DNA from 4 places in the Epibacterium sp. MM17-32 genome. Region 1 is predicted to be linked to each of the others. Evidence: riboswitches for the same ligand, from Rfam matches in the RefSeq annotation. Region 1 holds a riboswitch; each other region holds the start of a gene.
The links. A riboswitch is a leader RNA that binds a small molecule or an ion and turns the genes downstream of it on or off. The one in region 1 is predicted to bind cobalamin.
Positions count from the first base shown of each region.

Region 2: linked by a shared signal. The riboswitch ahead of MHM88_RS16085 (aromatic ring-hydroxylating dioxygenase subunit alpha) and the one ahead of nrdH (glutaredoxin-like protein NrdH) in region 1 are both predicted to bind cobalamin.
Region 3: linked by a shared signal. The riboswitch ahead of MHM88_RS08735 (DUF1636 domain-containing protein) and the one ahead of nrdH (glutaredoxin-like protein NrdH) in region 1 are both predicted to bind cobalamin.
Region 4: linked by a shared signal. The riboswitch ahead of MHM88_RS05310 (ABC transporter ATP-binding protein) and the one ahead of nrdH (glutaredoxin-like protein NrdH) in region 1 are both predicted to bind cobalamin.

Region 1 covers NZ_JAKRFC010000002.1:58,212-62,861, forward strand. The annotation lists gene MHM88_RS03190 (PAS domain-containing methyl-accepting chemotaxis protein) at 1-146, shown strand, start outside; gene MHM88_RS03195 (chemotaxis protein CheW) at 151-1,680, shown strand; cobalamin riboswitch at 1,774-1,967, shown strand; gene nrdH (glutaredoxin-like protein NrdH) at 2,081-2,302, shown strand; gene nrdI (class Ib ribonucleoside-diphosphate reductase assembly flavoprotein NrdI) at 2,312-2,734, shown strand; gene nrdE (class 1b ribonucleoside-diphosphate reductase subunit alpha) at 2,716-4,650, shown strand, end outside.
Region 2 covers NZ_JAKRFC010000010.1:59,405-64,054, reverse strand. The annotation lists gene MHM88_RS16095 (TRAP transporter small permease subunit) at 1-238, opposite strand, end outside; gene MHM88_RS16090 (C4-dicarboxylate TRAP transporter substrate-binding protein) at 327-1,343, opposite strand; cobalamin riboswitch at 1,646-1,850, shown strand; gene MHM88_RS16085 (aromatic ring-hydroxylating dioxygenase subunit alpha) at 1,990-3,216, shown strand; gene MHM88_RS16080 (hybrid-cluster NAD(P)-dependent oxidoreductase) at 3,223-4,290, shown strand; gene MHM88_RS16075 (5-guanidino-2-oxopentanoate decarboxylase) at 4,413-4,650, opposite strand, start outside.
Region 3 covers NZ_JAKRFC010000004.1:166,267-170,916, reverse strand. The annotation lists gene cobN (cobaltochelatase subunit CobN) at 1-494, opposite strand, end outside; gene cobW (cobalamin biosynthesis protein CobW) at 637-1,671, opposite strand; gene MHM88_RS08735 (DUF1636 domain-containing protein) at 1,691-2,170, opposite strand; cobalamin riboswitch at 2,269-2,506, opposite strand; gene cobO (cob(I)yrinic acid a,c-diamide adenosyltransferase) at 2,531-3,205, shown strand; gene glpD (glycerol-3-phosphate dehydrogenase) at 3,318-4,650, opposite strand, start outside.
Region 4 covers NZ_JAKRFC010000002.1:483,102-487,751, forward strand. The annotation lists gene MHM88_RS05300 (iron ABC transporter permease) at 1-929, opposite strand, end outside; gene MHM88_RS05305 (ABC transporter substrate-binding protein) at 987-1,922, opposite strand; gene MHM88_RS05310 (ABC transporter ATP-binding protein) at 1,919-2,722, opposite strand; cobalamin riboswitch at 2,902-3,117, opposite strand; gene MHM88_RS05315 (DUF1328 domain-containing protein) at 3,295-3,456, shown strand; gene MHM88_RS05320 (Dps family protein) at 3,508-4,005, shown strand; gene MHM88_RS05325 (response regulator) at 4,178-4,650, opposite strand, start outside.

The DNA of each region.
Region 1 (4,650 bases):
ATGCCTTTTCTCGGATCGTTGAAAGTGTCGCCCTGACAGGCCAGTCGGTCGATCAGATTTCCTCGGCGGCGGAAAACCAGCTTGCGGCGTCGAAACAGGTCGTCGATCTGATCAGCCAATTGTCCGGCGACAACCGGGCGGCCTGAACCGATGTCAGACCGCGCAGCTGAACCGGACACCTGCGCCGACCCCGCGGACCAGCTGGTCGGCGTGGTCGAGATCGGAGGCATGCTGTTCGCAATCCCGATCCACCAAGTGCGCGAGGTCATTCCTGCGCCGGAGCGGTTTCAGCGCCTCCCCGGCCAACACCAGGATCTCCTCGGGGCGGTCCTGTTGCGTGGCAAGGCGATCCCGGTGCAAAGCCTGCACCAAAGGCTGGGCGCCGAAGCCAGCCTGCACACAGGCACCACGCCGGAAGACACGGCACAGGGGGCCACTCCGGCCGGCGGTGTCATCGTCGTCATCCGCGCCGAAGGACGAGTCGCCGGACTGCTTGTGGATTCGGTGCGCTGCCTGCTGCAACTGGGGGACACCTGGCATCAGAACCTCCCCGACAATGAAGACGTTCTGATCAGCGGCGGTTATATCTGCGAAACCAACGGGCATTTCTCGATGCTGTCGGTTCCCGAGTTGCTGAATGTGCCACAAGCACCGTCGGACGAGATCTCCGAAACCGCGCGCCAGCGGGCCCGCATCAAGCGCCTGCCCTATATCCGCTTCCGCGTGGGCGGGCGGAATTTCCTGATCGCCATGTCGGATATCGCCTCCACGGTTCCCACCAGTCCGCTCAGCCCCTGGCCGATAAACGGCAGTTCCTGCCTGGGTCTGATCCAGCGCCACGGTATGGAAATGCCGATGCTGGACACGCTGGAAAACCTCGGGTTCGCCAGTACGGGAGAGAGGCCGGAGGCGGCGGCAGGCATCATTATTGAATTTCCCGACGATCATGCGCTGGCCTTTCATGTCGACCAGGTTGTCAGTGTCATGAACATTGAGGCAGGCGCGGTCTATGATTTTCCGCCCAGCGTCACCTCACGCCGGGAGCTGTTCAGCGGTGTCCATATTGACGAACAGGATGAGCAGTGTCTGGTGATCGACGTGGCCGCTTGCCGACAGGACCCGGACCTGTTGCAACTGGCCGAAACATCACATCGCCTCAAGACCACGCCCCAGATCGCGGTCAAAGATGCCCAGGGCAAACCCTCGGACCACCCTGTCGGCACGGAACCGGCGTATGATGAAAACCGTCTCGCCGCGTTGCGCTCTGCGTCGGGGCGCTATCTGACGGTGTCCGCAGGTGGGGACTTTGCCGTCCCGATCGAAGCCGTAAGCGAGATCATGCGTCTGCCGAACAGCATCTCAGGGGCAGATTACGACGGCCACCTCGCCAACCTTTCCTATCAAAGCCGCCTGATGCCGGTCTATGACTGCGCGCGCCGCCGCGGGCACGGCGATGGCCAGTTCGGATCGGAGTCTGGCATAATGATCCTGGAAAAGGACGGTCATCACTACGGTCTCGCGGTGGAGGCCATGAAATCGATCGACATCGGACGCCTCAAGGGGTTTCGCCAGGCCGGTGGCGCTGCCAGCACCTGCCCGTCCGAGCAATTGGTCGAACTGGGGTTCGGAACCGCAAAACGTTTGGTTGCCGTTGACGATCCGACCAGCCTGCTGCCGTGACCCCCTCGGAGACTGCGCGCGACACGTGATTCATCCACAGGAAATGCCCCCCTGTGTGAATAACCATATATTGACAGTTCCCTAACAAAAGACGCAATATGCGGGTGCTTTGGTGCCTGCGGGGTGACTCGCGGGTGAAGAGGGAAGTCGGTGGAAATCCGGCGCTGCCCCCGCAACTGTAAGCGGCAAGCCTATCCTGGACCACTGATGCATGACCGGCATTGGGAAGGGGGACCGGGCGTCTGAGCCGCAAAGTCAGGAGACCTGCCAAAGCAACTGAACGACGACCGAGGCGGAGGGCCCGGACGCGTGGTTCGGTGCTTTGGTCAGCGCCGGGTTCTCGTGTCCGTTTTCGCCTGACCAGACATACGAGCAGATACCACCTGAGGGGACCTTGCAGATGAGCATCACTGTCTATTCTAAACCGGCCTGCGTGCAATGCACCGCCACCACCCGCGCGCTGGAGGCCAAGGGGATCTCTTTTGATCTCGTCGACCTGACCGAGGATGCCGCCGCCATGGAGATGGTCCAGGGGTTGGGGTATCGTCAGGCTCCTGTCGTTGTCGCAGGCGACGATCACTGGGCAGGATTCCGTCCCGACCTGATCGGCCAGTTGGCCTAAGGCACCAGAGTGACCGGGCTTGTCTACTACTCCTCCCGTTCGGGCAATACGGCCCGTTTGATGGAGCAACTGGGACTGGAGGCTCTGCGGCTGCCGCAGACAGAGCCTTTCCCGGACGTAGATGCGCCCTATGTTTTGGTCACGCCCACCTTTGCCGATGGCGAAGGGCGTGGCGCGGTGCCGAAACCGGTCATCAAATTTCTGAACAACGCGCGCAATCGTGCCCTTCTGCGGGGCGTGATTGCCGGGGGCAACCGCAACTTTGGCACCACCTTCGCCCTCGCCGGGGATGTGATTGCCAAAAAATGTAATGTCCCCGTCCTCTACCGCTTTGAGTTGGCGGGAACCGAAACAGACATCGCCCGCATCCGCGCGGGCCTCGCCCGGTTCTGGGCGGCACAGGAGCAGCAGACATGCTTGACGCAAGCGTAACCGCCGACCTCGACTATCACGCGCTGAATGCGATGTTGAACCTCTATGATGACGAGGGCAACATCCAGTTCGAGGCTGACCGCATGGCGGCCCGGCAGTATTTTCTTCAGCATGTGAACCAGAACACCGTCTTCTTCCACTCGCTGGACGAGAAGCTGCGCTACCTGGTTGAGGAAGGTTACTACGAACCCGAAGTGCTGGATCAATACTCGCTCAATTTCCAGCGCAAGATCTGGGATGCGGCCTATGGCAAGAAATTCCGCTTCCCGTCCTTCCTCGGCGCGTTCAAATATTACACGTCCTACACGCTGAAAACCCGCGATGGGCAGCGCTATCTGGAGCGCTACGAGGACCGCGTAGTGATGAATGCGCTGACGCTGGCGCGCGGGGATGAAAAACTCGCGATGAAGCTGATGTCGGAGATCATCGACGGCCGCTTCCAGCCCGCAACACCCACCTTCCTCAATGCGGGCAAAAAGGCGCGTGGCGAGTTTGTGTCCTGCTTCCTGTTGCGTCTTGAGGACAACATGGAGTCGATCGGGCGCGGCATCAACTCTGCCCTGCAGCTGTCGAAACGCGGCGGTGGCGTGGCCTTGATGCTGACCAACATTCGCGAGCATGGTGCCCCGATCAAAGGCATCGAAAACCAGTCTTCGGGCGTCATCCCGGTGATGAAGCTTCTTGAGGACAGTTTTTCTTATGCCAACCAGCTGGGCGCGCGTCAGGGCGCCGGCGCGGTCTATCTGAACGCGCATCACCCGGACATTCTGCGTTTCTTGGATACCAAGCGCGAAAATGCGGATGAGAAGATCCGCATCAAGACGCTGTCGCTGGGCGTGGTGATCCCGGATATCACCTTCCAACTCGCCAAGAAAAACGAGGACATGTATCTGTTCTCGCCGCATGACGTGGAAAAAGTCTACGGTCAGGCCTTCTCGGAAATCTCGGTCACCGAGAAATATCACGAGATGGTGGACAACCCGCAGATCCGCAAAAAGAAGATCAACGCCCGCGCGTTCTTCCAGACCATTGCCGAAATTCAATTTGAATCCGGCTATCCCTACATCATGTTTGAAGACACGGTGAATGCCGCAAACCCCATCGCGGGCCGCATTGCCATGTCAAACCTCTGCTCCGAAATCCTGCAGGTGAACGAGGCCTCCGCGTTCAACGACGATTTGTCTTATGCGCAGATGGGCACGGATATTTCCTGCAACCTCGGCTCCATGAACATCGCGCGTGCGATGGACGGTGGCGATCTGGCCAGCACCGTGGGCACCGCGATCCGCGCGCTCAATGCCGTGTCGGAAATGTCGAGCATCGATTCTGTACCCTCCATCCGCAAGGGCAACGAAGAAGGCCACGCTATTGGTCTCGGTCAGATGAACCTGCATGGTTACCTCGCCCGCGAGCGCATCCATTACGGCAGCGCAGAAGGGGTGGATTTCACCAATATCTACTTCTGCACCGTGCTGTATCATGCGCTCAGCGCCTCTAACGCATTGGCAAAAGAGAAGAAGGCAAAGTTCAAAGGCTTTGAAGACTCCGCCTATGCCGATGGCAGCTTCTTTGAGAAATATGTCGGTCAGGACTGGCTGCCGGAAACCGACCGGGTCAAAGAGCTGTTTGAGGCCGCAGGCATTGAGATCCCGACCCGCAAGGACTGGGAAGCGCTGCGCGACAAGGTGATGAAGCACGGGCTTTATAACCGCAATCTGCAGGCGGTGCCGCCCACTGGCTCGATCAGCTATATCAACTATGCCACCTCTTCGATCCACCCGATCACCGCCAAGATCGAGATCCGCAAGGAAGGCAAAATCGGTCGCGTCTACTATCCCGCGCCCTATATGACCAACGACAACCTCGAGTATTACCGCGATGCCTATGACATCGGTCCCGAGGCGATCATCGACACT
Region 2 (4,650 bases), on a different contig from region 1:
CCTCAATATAGTCAACGTAGCCGGGCAGGGGGCCGTCCATCAGACCAAGCCGGTCGAAAACAGGTGCCAGAAATGTCCGGTCCAATTGGCGACCGGCCACGGAATACGCGGCAAGGAACATCAGCGAAAAAGCGGCCAGTCCGGACAGGAGGGCTGTTGCTCTTTCGATCGGCAGCAACGCCCTGTCCAGCCGCGAGATTACACTGGAATCACTGAGCACGGTTGATGAACCTGCCATTCCTGCCCCCGGTTGTTGTCTTTATCGGTGAATAGAATAGGTACGGGCCCGGCTCTGAAGATCCGGGCCCGAGGTGATCGCCGTGCGATCAGCTGCCGTTGCGATGGTCGCTCAGGGTTTTCTGAACAAGATCATACAGTTCCTGCCCGGGCAGCCCTTGCGCCTCCATGTCCTTGATCCAGGCTTCGCGGATCGGATCCGCTGCGGTGGCGCGGAACTCTGCCAGGACCTCATCGGAAATCTCGACTTTCTCGACCCCTTTTTCCTCCAGAACGGCGTCCCATTTCTTCAGGAGTTCGCCATAGTTGGCCAGATAGTGATCCAGCGCTTCCGGGATCGAGCTGTCGAGGGCTTCGCGCTCGGAGTCGGACAGGCTCTCATAGGCGTCGATGTTCACCACAACAGGGCAATTCACGGTGCCAGGGTTCAGGTTTGCCGTCCACCAGTCGGCGCGATTGATGGTGCCGAAGGACAGATGCGCATGCTGGGCGAATGCGACCGTGTCGACGACGCCAGACTCCATGGCCTGATAGGCTTCGGTTGCGGTGACCGAGGTCGGCACCGCGCCAACAGCTTTGAAGGCTTCGCCGATCCCACCCGTGGCACGCACGCGCATGCCTTCGAATTCGGCCAGCTCGTCGCGCGCTTCGCCGGTGCCGACGATATTGTACTGTGGCATCGGAGACGTCATCAGCAGCTTCGCATTCCACTGCGCCATCTCGTCAGTGGCTGCCGGGTGGCCATAGACGGCCGCGGAAACGGCAACTTCTTCCTCCAGGTTGGAAACACCGAGGAAGGGCAGCTCCAGAACGGTAATGACGCGGTTCTTGTCGCGGTGATATCCCGCGCAGAATTGCGCCATCTCGAACGCACCAATGGAAATACCATCGAGGTTTTCACGGTTCTTGGACAGGCCGCCGTAGCTGATGTTCATGGTGAACGCGCCATCGGTCTTTTCCGAAACCAGCTCCGCCAGTTTTTCGACGTGTTCCGTGAAGGCGCGGCGTTTGCCCCAAACGGACACGTTCCACTCGGTCGCCATGGCTTCGGCGGCAAAGGCACAGGTCAGGGTTGCGAGGGCGGTAAGCCCCAAGACATTTTTCATAATTTCCTCCCCAATTACGCATCTGAAGTGCGCGGTATGGGCGCAGGATCACCATTATGCCCCGGTTTGCCAACCCAAAAGTTGGATCCGATCATCGGTGGACGCGGCAGACGCTGCGTAGCAAGGCGTTCCACAGTGGATTGAGAAGAACCTCGTTGCGGATTGGACTTAGCCTGGACCAGCCGGCGGCCGTCGGGGCAAGACCCTCTCGACGGGGCCGCTACAGCGCACCGGGAATCTGCGCCTTGTCTCGAACCAAATAAACAATGTCGCAAATCGCAGATCGGGATTTGCGAATCTCGGTACAACTCGGTCCCAGAGGTGCCGCCCGGCGTGTCCGGGTGGAGAATTGGGAAGCCGGTGTAAATCCGGCGCTGCCCCCGCAACGGTCATGGAGACAGCGGGTGCGACATCGGCCACTGGGGGGAGGAACCCGGGAAGGCGTCGCACTTGGACCATCTGGTCTTCTCCTGAGCCCGGAAACCAGCCTCGAAAGATATCGTCAACCGCGGGTGGCGGTTTGGGCATCTTGAAGGGCGCGGCTTCCTCCGTTGCGACCTGACGGATTCCCATTGCCATCTGCACAAAAACCAACCGCGTGACGCTCCGTCTCAGGATCGCGAGCAGGCGGCAGGAGAGTCAGGGAATGAACAGCAATCTCAATGCGCTGATCGCCAATCATACGCCGGGTCATGCGCTCGCGCAGGCGTTCTATACCGACGCCGAGGTGTTCGAGACTGATCTACAAGAGATCTTCTACAAGGAGTGGCTCTTTGCCATTCCCGCCTGCGAACTGGAAAAGGCCGGCAGCTATGTGACCCATCAGATTGGGGCCTTCAACGTCATCATCGTGCGCGGCAGCGATGATGTGATCCGGGCGTTCCACAATTCCTGCCGCCATCGCGGGTCTGTCATCTGCAAGGCGAAGAAGGGCAACAATCCGAAACTTGTTTGCCCCTACCATCAGTGGACCTACGAGCTGGACGGGCGTCTGCTTTGGGCTCGGGATATGGGACCGGATTTCGACCCTGCACAACACGGGCTCAAGACAGTCCACTGCCGCGAACTGTCGGGGCTGGTCTATATCTGTCTTGCGAAGGACGCCCCGAGCTTTGACGCGTTTGCCGACACGGTTCGCCCCTATTTGGACGTGCACGACCTGTCGAACGCCAAAGTGGCCTACGAGAGTTCGATCGTTGAGAAGGGCAACTGGAAACTGGTCTGGGAGAACAACCGCGAGTGTTATCACTGCGGCGGCAACCACCCCTCCCTGTGCCGGACCTTCCCCGATGATCCGTCGATCACCGGTATCGAGGGCGGCGAAACCCCCGCCAATCTGCAAGCGCATTTCGACCGTTGCGAAGGGGCCGGTATGCCGTCACGCTTCTTCCTGAACGACGACGGGCAGTTTCGGATTGCCCGCATGCCGCTCAAGGAAGGCGCTGAAAGCTATACCCTGGACGGCAAGACGGCGGTGCGGCGCTGGCTGGGGCGGGCGGCGTTTGCCGATGCCGGCTCCTTGTTGAAATTCCACTATCCGACCACCTGGAACCACTTCCTGTCGGACCACTCCATTGTGTTCCGCGTCACCCCGATCAGCCCGACGGAAACCGAAGTGACCACCAAATGGTTGGTGAACAAGGACGCGGTCGAGGGCGTGGACTACGATCTCAATCGCCTGACCGAAGTCTGGATCGCCACCAATGACGAGGACCGCGAGGTCGTCGAGTACAACCAGATGGGTATCAACTCTCCCGCCTATCAGCCCGGGCCGTATTCCGCGGTGCAGGAAAGCGGCGTGCTGCAATTCGTGGAGTGGTACCTCAATACCCTTAAGCGCAACCGCGATCCCCAAGCCATCGCGGCGGAGTAAGACCAAATGCCCAAAATGAGTGAACGCGCGATCTGGAATGATACGGAGATGCTGGAATGTGTCTCCATCATACCGGAGATGGACAATACTGCGTCCTTCACCTTCAAGGCGCCGTCCGGTGCCTTGTTCGACTTTGACCCCGGCCAGTTCATGACGCTTGAGATTCCGGTTCCCGGTGGCCCCGTGCACCGCACCTACACGATCTCCTCGTCGCCATCGCGCCCGCGCACGATCACCATCACCGCGAAGGCGCAGCCGGACAGCATCGGAACGCGCTGGATGCTCGACAATCTGAAGCCGGGGGTGCGGATCAGAGGCATCGGCCCGGCGGGGTTGTTTACGAACGCCGGCAGCCAGTCAAAGAAGTTCCTTTTCATTTCCGCCGGATCGGGCATCACGCCGATGATGTCGATGACCACCAGCATGTGGGACGACGGGGATGATCTGGACATCGTGTTTGTGAACTGTGCCAAGCGGCCGTCGGAGATCATTTTCCGGCAACGCCTGGAGCAGATGGCCAGCCGTTCCGAAGGGCTCGACCTGAAGTTCGTGGTGGAAGAGCCTGATCTCTACCGCCCCTGGACAGGCTACCAGGGCGTGTTCAATCAGTTGATGCTGGGCCTGATGGCGCCGGACTATCTGGAGCGCGAGGTCTACTGCTGTGGTCCGGAACCATTCATGCAGGCGGTCCGGGACGCGTTGGCCGGTCTCGGCTTTGACATGGACAACTATCATCAGGAGAGCTTTCACGCGCCGGTCGCGAATGAAGCTGATCAGCCGGATCTCGATGATGTTGTGCTTGATGATGACGCCAAGGCCGAAATCACCTTTGCAACTTCCGGTGTCACTGCCAAGGTGGCCGAGACGGATACGGTTCTGGCAGCCGCGCGTGCAAATGGCCTCAATATCCCATCGGGCTGCACCTTTGGGGTCTGCGGCACGTGCAAGGTGAAGAAAACCTCCGGCGATGTGCATATGGTGCACAACGGCGGGATTTCGGATGATGACATAGAGGCAGGCTACATTCTCGCCTGTTGCTCGAACCCGATCGGCAAGGTGTCGGTCGAAGTCTGAGCCGCCTTTCACCTGTCGGATTGGCAAGAAGCCGCGCCCGGGTCCACGAGCGCGGCTTCTGTCGTTGAGGGCAGGTCATATCCTCACGAGGCGGTGGGCAAGGCACGCCCTGGTGTGGGTCCCTACATTTCGATTTCCAGCAGCATCGGACCCGAGAGAGGAAAAAGGTCAGCAAGCGCGGCACGCAGCTGATCTGGGGACGTGCGTTTGAAACCGAGACCATAGGCGGCGGATACTGCCTCGAAATCCGGTGCTCCGGGGTGGCATCCAGTGGCCTTAATGCCTGCGGCTTCCATGGAGTTCGCGATCTCGAGGAATGCGTTGTTGTTCCAGACCACGAACAGGATGGGGATGTTCTCG
Region 3 (4,650 bases), on a different contig from region 1:
GCATAAAGGCCAGAAGCCAGCGCCAGCTGCGCCAGTGCCGCTTGCGCGGCAACAGCACCGCCCGCATCGCACAGCGCCTGAAGGCGGCGCAGGGTGGAAACCGGCAGGGTGGACAGCTCATCAAGGCGCGGATCTTCCTGACCGTCGGCGGGCAGGATTGCCAGCGCGATGCCCTTGCGCCGGGCCAGATCCTGAAGCGTGGCCAGACCGTAGGACCAATAACTTTCACCACCGATCAGCCGGACCAAGACGCCCTTTGCGCCCTCCAGCGTCTGCTCGGCGTAGACATCGACCGAAAGCGGGTGTTTGAGCGCCACCAGATTGGCAAGTCGCGTGGAGGGGAGTTTGCCGTCCGCGCGGTGCCAGCCCGCCGCGAATGCGCCAAGGTCGCTGTCGGAAAAGGACAGCACCACCAGATCGCCGGGGGTCTGCCCGACGTCATAGGGGGTGTCTGTTTCTCCGAGCCCGTGGCTTTCGCGGAAGACGACGTGCATGAGGTTAGCTCCGTTTGGACACGCCGAGGATAGCCCCGGACCGCGGGGGGGGGAGAAGCCCCCGCCCGGGGGGGCGGTCGGGGGCTGTCCGGCCTCTCGGCCGGACGAAAACGATGTGTTTCCACTTCGCCCGCATAGAAACTCAGGCCCCGAGGTCGGCGTGGATGCCTGCTGTGTCGATGTTATCATGCTCGGCGATCACAACCAGCTGGGTCTTGCGCTCCTGTGCGCCCCAGGGTTGGTCGTATTGCGCGCGCAGGCGTTCGCCCACCGCTTGTACCAGCATTCGCATCGGTTTTCCTTCCACGGCCACATAGCCCTTCACCCGCAGGATGTTGCGGGCGCGGGCCATCTCGATGATCCGTTTTTGCAGGTCTTCGGGATCGGAGACTTCGCCCATTTCGACCACGATGGACTCAAAATCGTCATGTTCGTGATCGTGATGGCCGTCATGATGGCTGGGGCGGGCATCAAGGTCGTCTTCGGCGGCGGCCCCCAGACCGAGGATCACGCGGGGGTCGATCACGCCCTCGGTCATTGGCAGGATGGGCAGCTTGCGCGGGGCCTCGGCCTCGATCACGGCGCGGGCTTTCTCGACGCCGGCCTCACCGGCCAGATCGGCTTTGGACAACAGCACGATGTCCGCGCAGGAAATCTGATCCTCAAAGACCTCGGACAGCGGTGTTTCGTGATCAAGGCTGTCGTCCGCCTCGCGCTGGGCCTGCACGGCGTCCAGATCCGGCGCGAACTGGCCCTTGGCGACGGCCTCGGCATCGGCCAGGGCGATCACCCCGTCGACGGTGATGCGCGAGCGGATCGCGGGCCAGTCGAAGGCTTTGAGCAGCGGCTTTGGCAGTGCCAGACCAGAAGTTTCAATGACGATATGCTCGGGCGGCTCGGGCAGCGCCATCAGGCTCTCGATGGTGGGGATAAAATCATCGGCCACGGTGCAGCAGATGCAGCCATTGGCGAGTTCCATGATGTTTTCCGCCGGGCAGCTCTCGTCGGCGCAGGATTTCAGGATGTCGCCATCCACACCGGCGGTGCCAAACTCATTCACCACCACGGCGAGGCGCTTGCCCTGCGGGTTTTGCATCAGGTGACGGATCAGAGTGGTTTTGCCAGCCCCCAGAAAGCCGGTGATGACGGTGACGGGGATCTTGTTCAATGTGGTCATGTGAAATGGGCCTTTCGGGTCAATCCTGCGCAAGCTCGGTGGCAGGCGTGTCTGGGGTGTCATTGGAAGAGTCGCCACGCTCCGGTGCGGGCGTCGGGGTCAGCGCGACGCTTGGCATGGAGACGGGCGGAATGCGGGCGATGGATTGTTTGCGAAACACCACCGGGCGCTCGCGCCATGGCACAAACCCATCCTCGGTCGCCGCATAGGCGGCCGCACCGGCGAGGATGTCCTCAAGATGGGCATCCGGGTCGAGATCGCCGTAGATATAGCTCCAGCGCGCAGGGCCACCGGAGAGATGTAGCGTGCAGGACCGCGAGCAGGCCGAGAGGCACTCGACCCCGCGCACGGTGACGCCGTCGGGCAGCGCGCTGCCCGCAAGACGGTCGGCAAGGATGCGGCCGGGACGCATGGCTTCGGGATCGCTGCCGGTCTGGCGACAGGTGGTGCAGACGGTCAGGACAACCGGCTCCGGGCTCTGGCTGGGGGTCTCTCCCATGCGGCCTTTTCTCCTCCTCAGCGGCGAGGCGGGGCAGGCCAGATGGGGGCGCATGCCACGTGTGGCAGGCCCTCAACCGGTCGCGGCACACCCCGTCCGCCGGTTTCACACGCGCTGGCAGGTCTCCCGGCTTGCGGATGCCAGACCCGGGTCGGGCGCTGACGGTCGTCCCGCCTTCCCGGTGCCACCCCTTGGGGGGCGCCAGTGGCGTCGGGAGACCTCTCCGGTCACGGTCGCGGGGGCGGCTGTGCTTGGGGCGCGCTGCGGCGTGCCTTGTCACATTCCCTCTTCGCCCGAAGGGTGTCACCTTCGGGAACCAACGAAAATCCCTTGCGCCATGGGGGCACTCTTTGTCAAGACATGGGGCCAAACAGCAGGAGCGACCCCGTGAGCGATCAGACCAGCGCAAGTAGCGAAACCGACATCTCGGACGAAGAAGCGGCACGCCATGCCTCTAAGATGGCAAAGAAAAAGGCCGCCCGTGATCGGATGATGAAAACCAAGGATGGCGAAAAGGGTCTGATCATCGTTCACACCGGCCCCGGCAAGGGCAAGTCGTCCTCGGGATTCGGTATGATCATGCGCTGCATCGCCCATGGCATGCCCTCGGCGGTGGTGCAGTTCATCAAGGGCGCGTGGCAGACCGGCGAGCGCACTTTGATCGAGGAGAATTTCTCGGATCTGTGCCAGTTCTACGCGATGGGCGAGGGGTTTACCTGGGAAACGCAGGATAAGGCCCGCGATATTGCAGCAGCCCGCGCGGGCTGGGAAAAGGCCAAGGAGATGATCCTTGATGAGAAGAACACCATGGTGCTGCTCGATGAGATCAACATCGCGCTGCGCTATGAGTATCTGGATTTGCAGGAGGTTCTGGAGTTCCTCGTCGAGCATAAACCGCCGATGACCCATGTGGTGCTGACCGGGCGCAGCGCCAAAGAAGAGCTGATCGAGATCGCCGATCTGGTGACCGAGATGGCGCAGGTGAAGCACCCGTTCCGGGCTGGTATCAAGGCTCAGAAGGGCGTGGAGTTCTGAAACCTCAGCGTGTGTCGTGAGCGGGTATGCGAGGCGCTGCCTCGCGCTCCGGGATATTTTGAGTTAGAAGAGGGAGGGGCGCTGTGCCCCTCTCTTTTGTCGTTCTGTCTTGTTAGTCGATGACGCGGGATTTGATGTATGTGTCGACCGCAGTGCGCGCATCAGGGTCCAGACGCAGGCCGAGTTTTGTGCGTCGCCACAGGAAATCCTCGCCCGTGCGCACCCATTCGCGGGCAATTGCCCAGTCGAGTTCGCGGGCCGTGATGGTCGCGCCGAAGCTCTCGCCCAGATCGCTCTGCGCCTTGGCGTCGCCCAGAACAGCCCAGGCCTCGGTTCCATAGGCGCGGATCAGGCGGCGGGTGGCGTAGGCCGACAGGAAGGGATACGCGCGCGCCAGTTTTTCGCGCAAGCGGGTGACATCTTCGACCGGGAAGTCGCCGCCGGGCAGGGGCACACCTGCGGTCCACTCCGAAGGCAGGCTGGGGAAGACCTCGTTGATTTTATCCAGCGCCGCCTCGGCCAGTTTGCGGTAGGTGGTGATCTTGCCGCCAAAGACATTGAGCAGCGGGGCCTGTGTCTTGTCGAGCGTCAGCACATATTCGCGTGTCGCGGCGGAGGCGGAGCTTGCGCCGTCATCATAGAGCGGCCGCACGCCGGAATAGGTCCAGACGATCTGGTCGCGGGTCACGGGTGTGTCAAAATAGTTCGACGCGAATTTGACCAGATAGTCCTGCTCTTCCTCGGTGCAGATGGGTTTGGTCTCGGGATCGGGGTGATCGGCGTCGGTGGTGCCGATGAGGGTGAAATCCTCCTCATAGGGAATGGCAAAGATGATGCGCCCGTCCTGCCCTTGGAAGAAGTAGCAGCGCCCGTGGTCGTAGAGTTTAGGCACCACGATATGGCTGCCGCGCACGAGGCGCACGTTTTCGCGGCTGTTTTGGCCGAGCTTCTGGCGCAGCACATCGGCCACCCATGGCCCACCTGCGTTCACCAGCATTTTTGCGCGGCGGGTGGTTTCTGCGCCGGTTGCGAGATCCTTCAGGTGGATTTCCCAGTGATCCGCGTGGCGGGTGGCATTCACGACCTCGGTGCGGGTCATGATCTCGGCTCCACGGGCCTCGGCGTCGCGGGCGTTGAGCACCACCAGGCGGGCGTCCTCGACCCAGCAGTCGGAATATTCAAACGCCTTTTTGAATTTGGAGTTCAAGGGCTTGCCTGCCTCATCCGTGGTCAGGTCCACGGTTGAGGTGCCGGGCAGGATGCCGCGTTTTCCAAGCGTGTCGTACATGAAAAGACCCAGCCGGATCAGCCATGCCGGGCGGCGGCCTTTCATCCATGGCATGACGGTGGTCAGCAGTTTGGAGGTCGGCGTGGTGTTGTCGAACCGCATGTCCTTGTGGAAGGGCAGCACGAAGCGCATCGGCCATGAGATATGCGGCATGGCG
Region 4 (4,650 bases), 420 kb from region 1:
GGAATATCTTCGGGCGCCAGGACCGTGCGCGCCAGAATATCCGCCCAGAGCAGGAAGACACCGCCAAACAGGGCGCTTGCCGGCAGCACAAGCCGATAGTCCCCGCCGCAGATCAGCCGCACGATATGCGGCACCATGAGGCCGACAAAGCCGATGATGCCGGAAAACGCCACCATCACCCCGGTGATGAGCGCGCCGATGACAAAGGTCATCAGCCGGAACCGCGCCACGGCGATGCCCAGGGTGGCGGCGGTTTCATCGCCCACCGTCATCGCGTTGAAATCCGCCCGCCGCCACCAGAGCCAGGTGCCGCAGCCCAGCAGGATCAGCAACGGATAGATCAGATGCGACCACTGCGCGATGCCAAGCCCCCCGAGCATCCAGAACACGACGGTGTGAGAGGCCCGCGGATCGCCCAGAAAGATGAGCACATTGGCCCCGGCCATCACGATGAAGGACACCGCCACCCCCGCCAGCACCAGCCGATCCGCCGTTGTCGATTGGGTCAGGCGCGTGACGCCGAGCACCACCGCCGTTGTCGCCAGAGCGCCGGCAAAGGCCAGCAAGGGAACCGTCAACAGGCCAAGGAACAACCCGGTGTGCAGCAAGGCCAGGATCGCGCCAAAGGCCCCGCCAGAGGAAATCCCCAGCAAATGCGGATCTGCCAGCGGATTGCGGGTCACCGATTGCAGGCTGGCCCCGACCAGCGCCAGCCCGGCGCCGACCATGATCGCAAGCAGCGCACGCGGAAAGCGGATATCCCAGACGATCGCGGCCCGCCCTTTGGACCAAACCGGCTCCACAAGGCCGGGCCAGATCTTGTCGATCAGCACCCCCCAGACAGTGCCGGTCGACACCGGCACCGCCCCGAGGCTGATGGCAAAGGACAGCGACACCAGAAGCGCAGCAAGACCGCCAACAAGCAGCATCGGTGCAGTGCGCGTGCGCCGCAGTGGGCCAATATGCGCTTCGCTGTCCTGCATCGGTTATTCGCCCCAGAACCCGGCGGCGAGTTTTTTCACGGCCTTGATATTGCGCGGTCCGGGGGTGGCTTCGACATACTCCAGCACGACGAACCTGTCGTTCTTGACCGCATCCATCTCGGCAAAGGCCGGGTTTTGCATCATGAAGTCCCGTTTCTGCGCGGCGGTGACGTCGCCGTAGTTCACGATCACCACGATCTCCGGGTTGCGGTCCACCACCTCTTCCCAAGTTACGGTGGCCCAGCTTTTCTCGAAATCATCCATGATGTTCTTGCCGCCGGCGGCCTCGATCAGGGCGGTGGGCATGGCATAGCGCCCCGCCGTGAAAGGCGTATCCTCGCCGCTGTCGTAGACAAACACCCGCGGGGGTTCACCATCCGCTTCCAGCTCCTCGGTAAAGGCGGCGAGATCGGCGCGGTAGCCGGCGACCAGGGTCTCGGCCTTGTCCTCCACATCAAAGATCCGGCCGAGGTTCAGCAGGTCATTGTACATGTCATCCATGCTGACCTTGGGCTTGTCGCCGATGTGGATGCAGCTTTCGGTGAGTTCGTAAACCTTGATGCCAAAGGGGGCGAGGGTCTCGGGGGTCACCTCGCCACCGACTTTCATGCCATAGTTCCATCCGGCAAAGAAGAAATCCGCATCGGCACCGACCAGCACCTCCTTGGAGGGATAGCGGGCAGAGAGCTCCGGCAGCGCTGCGACGCCATCGCGCATTTCCGCGTCCAGGGTTTTCCAGCCCGATACGCCGGTGTAGCCGACCATATGATCGGACAGCCCCAGCGCCAGCATCATTTCGGTCAGGTTGACGTCATTGGAGATCGCGGCTTGTGGGACGCTGTCAAAGGTCACGTCGCGATCACAGCTCTGAACCGTGGTTTCAGCCCAGGTGGAGGTGCCTGCCAGTGCCAGCGCGACGGGAAAGAGGATATTTTTCATGAGGTGTGTTCCTGCGAGATATTGGACAAGTGAAAGGTCAGGTGATCCCGGCCCGCACGGGCCAGGTGGTCGCGGCGGGCCTGCACGCCAAAGGCCTGGGAGACGCGCGTTTCGGACAGCACCACGCCGGGTGTGCCAAAGCCCATGACGCGGCCCTCTGCCATCAGCAGAATGTCATCACAGACCTCGGCAGCGAGATTGAGATCGTGCAGCGAGGTCACGATGGTCAGATCGAGGTTCCGGATCAGCGCCAGCAGTTCGAGTTGATGACGCACATCCATGTGGTTTGTCGGCTCGTCGAGGATCAGCACCTGCGGTTCCTGCGCCAGGGCGCGGGCCACCATGACCCTCTGCCGTTCGCCCCCGGACAGGGTGGCAAGCGTGCGGTGGGAAAAACCGGTCAGATCAAGCCTGCGCAGCGCGGAGTCAATGATCGCCGCATCCCGCTGACCTGATGTGGCCAGACCGTCGCGATGGGGCAGACGTCCCAGCGCCACGATGTCCTTCACCGTCAGGCCGAAATCGGTCGGTTGCTCTTGCAGCACCGCCGCCACACTGCGCGCGGCCTGCCGCGGCGGCATGGCCCACAGGTCGGCCCCATCGACGAACACCTGCCCGCTGCGCGGCGACTGATAGCGATAGAGGAGCCGCAGCAGGCTGGACTTGCCAGCGCCATTGGCGCCGACCACCCCAAGCACGCGCCCGGCGGGCAGGTGGAAACTGGTTTCATGCAGGATCAGGGGGCCACGGCGTCGCGGCGCCCAGGTCAGGCCACGTGCCTCCAGGGTCGCAGCCATCACCGCCCCCTCCGGACCCGCGCGGCACGCGGCGCGTCACCGGCTCTGCACATGTCTCGATCACACAGCGCCATCCGCGGCTCCGCTCTTGCGTGCGGGGGATAGGCAGAACACAGGTTGGCGTCGCTCCCGGGTCGGGAGGTCAGACAGCTACCACCGTTCACCGGGACACCCCGCCCAGGTTACACATCGGGTCAGATGGCAGGTCTCCTGACTTGCGGTTCGTCATTCCCCTGCACCTTCCCGGATGGACATCCAGTGGTATCAGGCAGGGTCATTCGCCGCTCACAGTTGCGGGGGCAGTCACGGGTTTGGCGCCTTTTGGCTACACCTCACCGTATTCCCTTTTCATCCCCGCGCATCTGAGGCGACGGAGAACCATCTGGCCCAGACATGGGCCAAACAGAGTGAATATGTCAACTGTTTTGCAACCGGCGACAGGACCGACAGCACGCGGCCCCGGTCCGGGCCACGGCGCCACGATGCGTTTCTCCGGGAACAATTCGCGCCGCGCGCCGTTGTGTCTGCGAGGCCCGCACAGGGTGGGCACTGTAACACGGCAAAGGAGGCACCCCATGCTTGGTTGGGCCCTGACATTCCTGGTGATCGCACTGATCGCGGCCGTCTTTGGCTTTGGCGGTATCGCCAGCGCCTCGGCCGGGATCGCGCAGATCCTCTTTTTCATCTTCCTGGTGATGTTCGTCGCCGCGTTGATCTTTCGGGCAGTTCGCCGCTGACCCGAAGGCACGCATCGGATCGACCGACACACCACGCAGAAAGGACATGACATGAGCACCGCATTGAACGTCAAACCGCAAATCGCACCTGTCGAGACCGGCGTCCGGGACACCACCGCCATCGCCGAGGGGCTGAGCGATGTGCTGGCGGATACCTACCGCCTGACGCTGAAAACCCACATCTACCACTGGAACGTCGAAGGACCGCTGTTCTTCTCGCTGCACAATCTGACCGAAGAGCAGTACCAAAACATGTTTGCCGCGGCAGATGAGCTGGCAGAGCGCATCCGCGCCATCGGCCACCTGACCTCCGGCAAGATCACCGGCGTCTTGTCCGACAGCATTGTCGACGACCTCGGCCAGATGCCGAGCGCCGGGGAAATGTGCAAGGATCTTGAAAAGGACCATATGCGTCTGGCCCACCGCCTGCACGCGCTGATCGAGCTGGCCGAACAGCGCAAGGACATGGTGACGGGCGACCTGGCCACCGAACGCGCGGCCTTCCACGAAAAAGCGGCTTGGATGCTGCGTGCTTTGTCTGCCTCGTAGGCACGCATGTATTCCGCAGGGGGCCCTTCATCCAATCGGGTGTGGGGCCCCTTTAGTTTGCGCATGCGCCGTTTTGGCCGCCGCGCCGCTGCTGCACCGACACCGCCGCGCAAACACAAACGGCCCGGACAGTGCCGGGCCGTCGAAATCGCCAAGGCGACGCTGCCGTGGATCAGCTGGTCAGCGTATCGGTCGAGGCAAAGAACATGGCCTGGCTGATCGCGGAAATGACCTGGTCGGGAACATAGGGTTTGGCGATCATGAACGCCGGTTCATGCCGTTCACCCGTCAGCAGACGCTCGGGGAAGGCCGTGATGAAGATCACCGGCACGTCACCCAGATCTTCGAGCAGGTCCGCAACCGCATCGATGCCGCTGGAGTTATCGGCAAGCTGAATATCCGCCAGGATCAGATCGGGCCGTTGCTCATGCCCCAGTTTCACCGCCGCCTTGTGGGTGCGGGCAATCCCGGTGACCTCGTGACCCATCATCGTACAGATCCCTTCAAGATCCATCGCGATGATCGCCTCATCCTCGATAATCATGATCTTGCCCGAGACGGATTGCTGCATTTCATCATGCGCCAGCTGGATCAGGCGGCCGGCCTCTTCGCTGTCGATGTCCATGATTTCCGCGATTTCGCTGA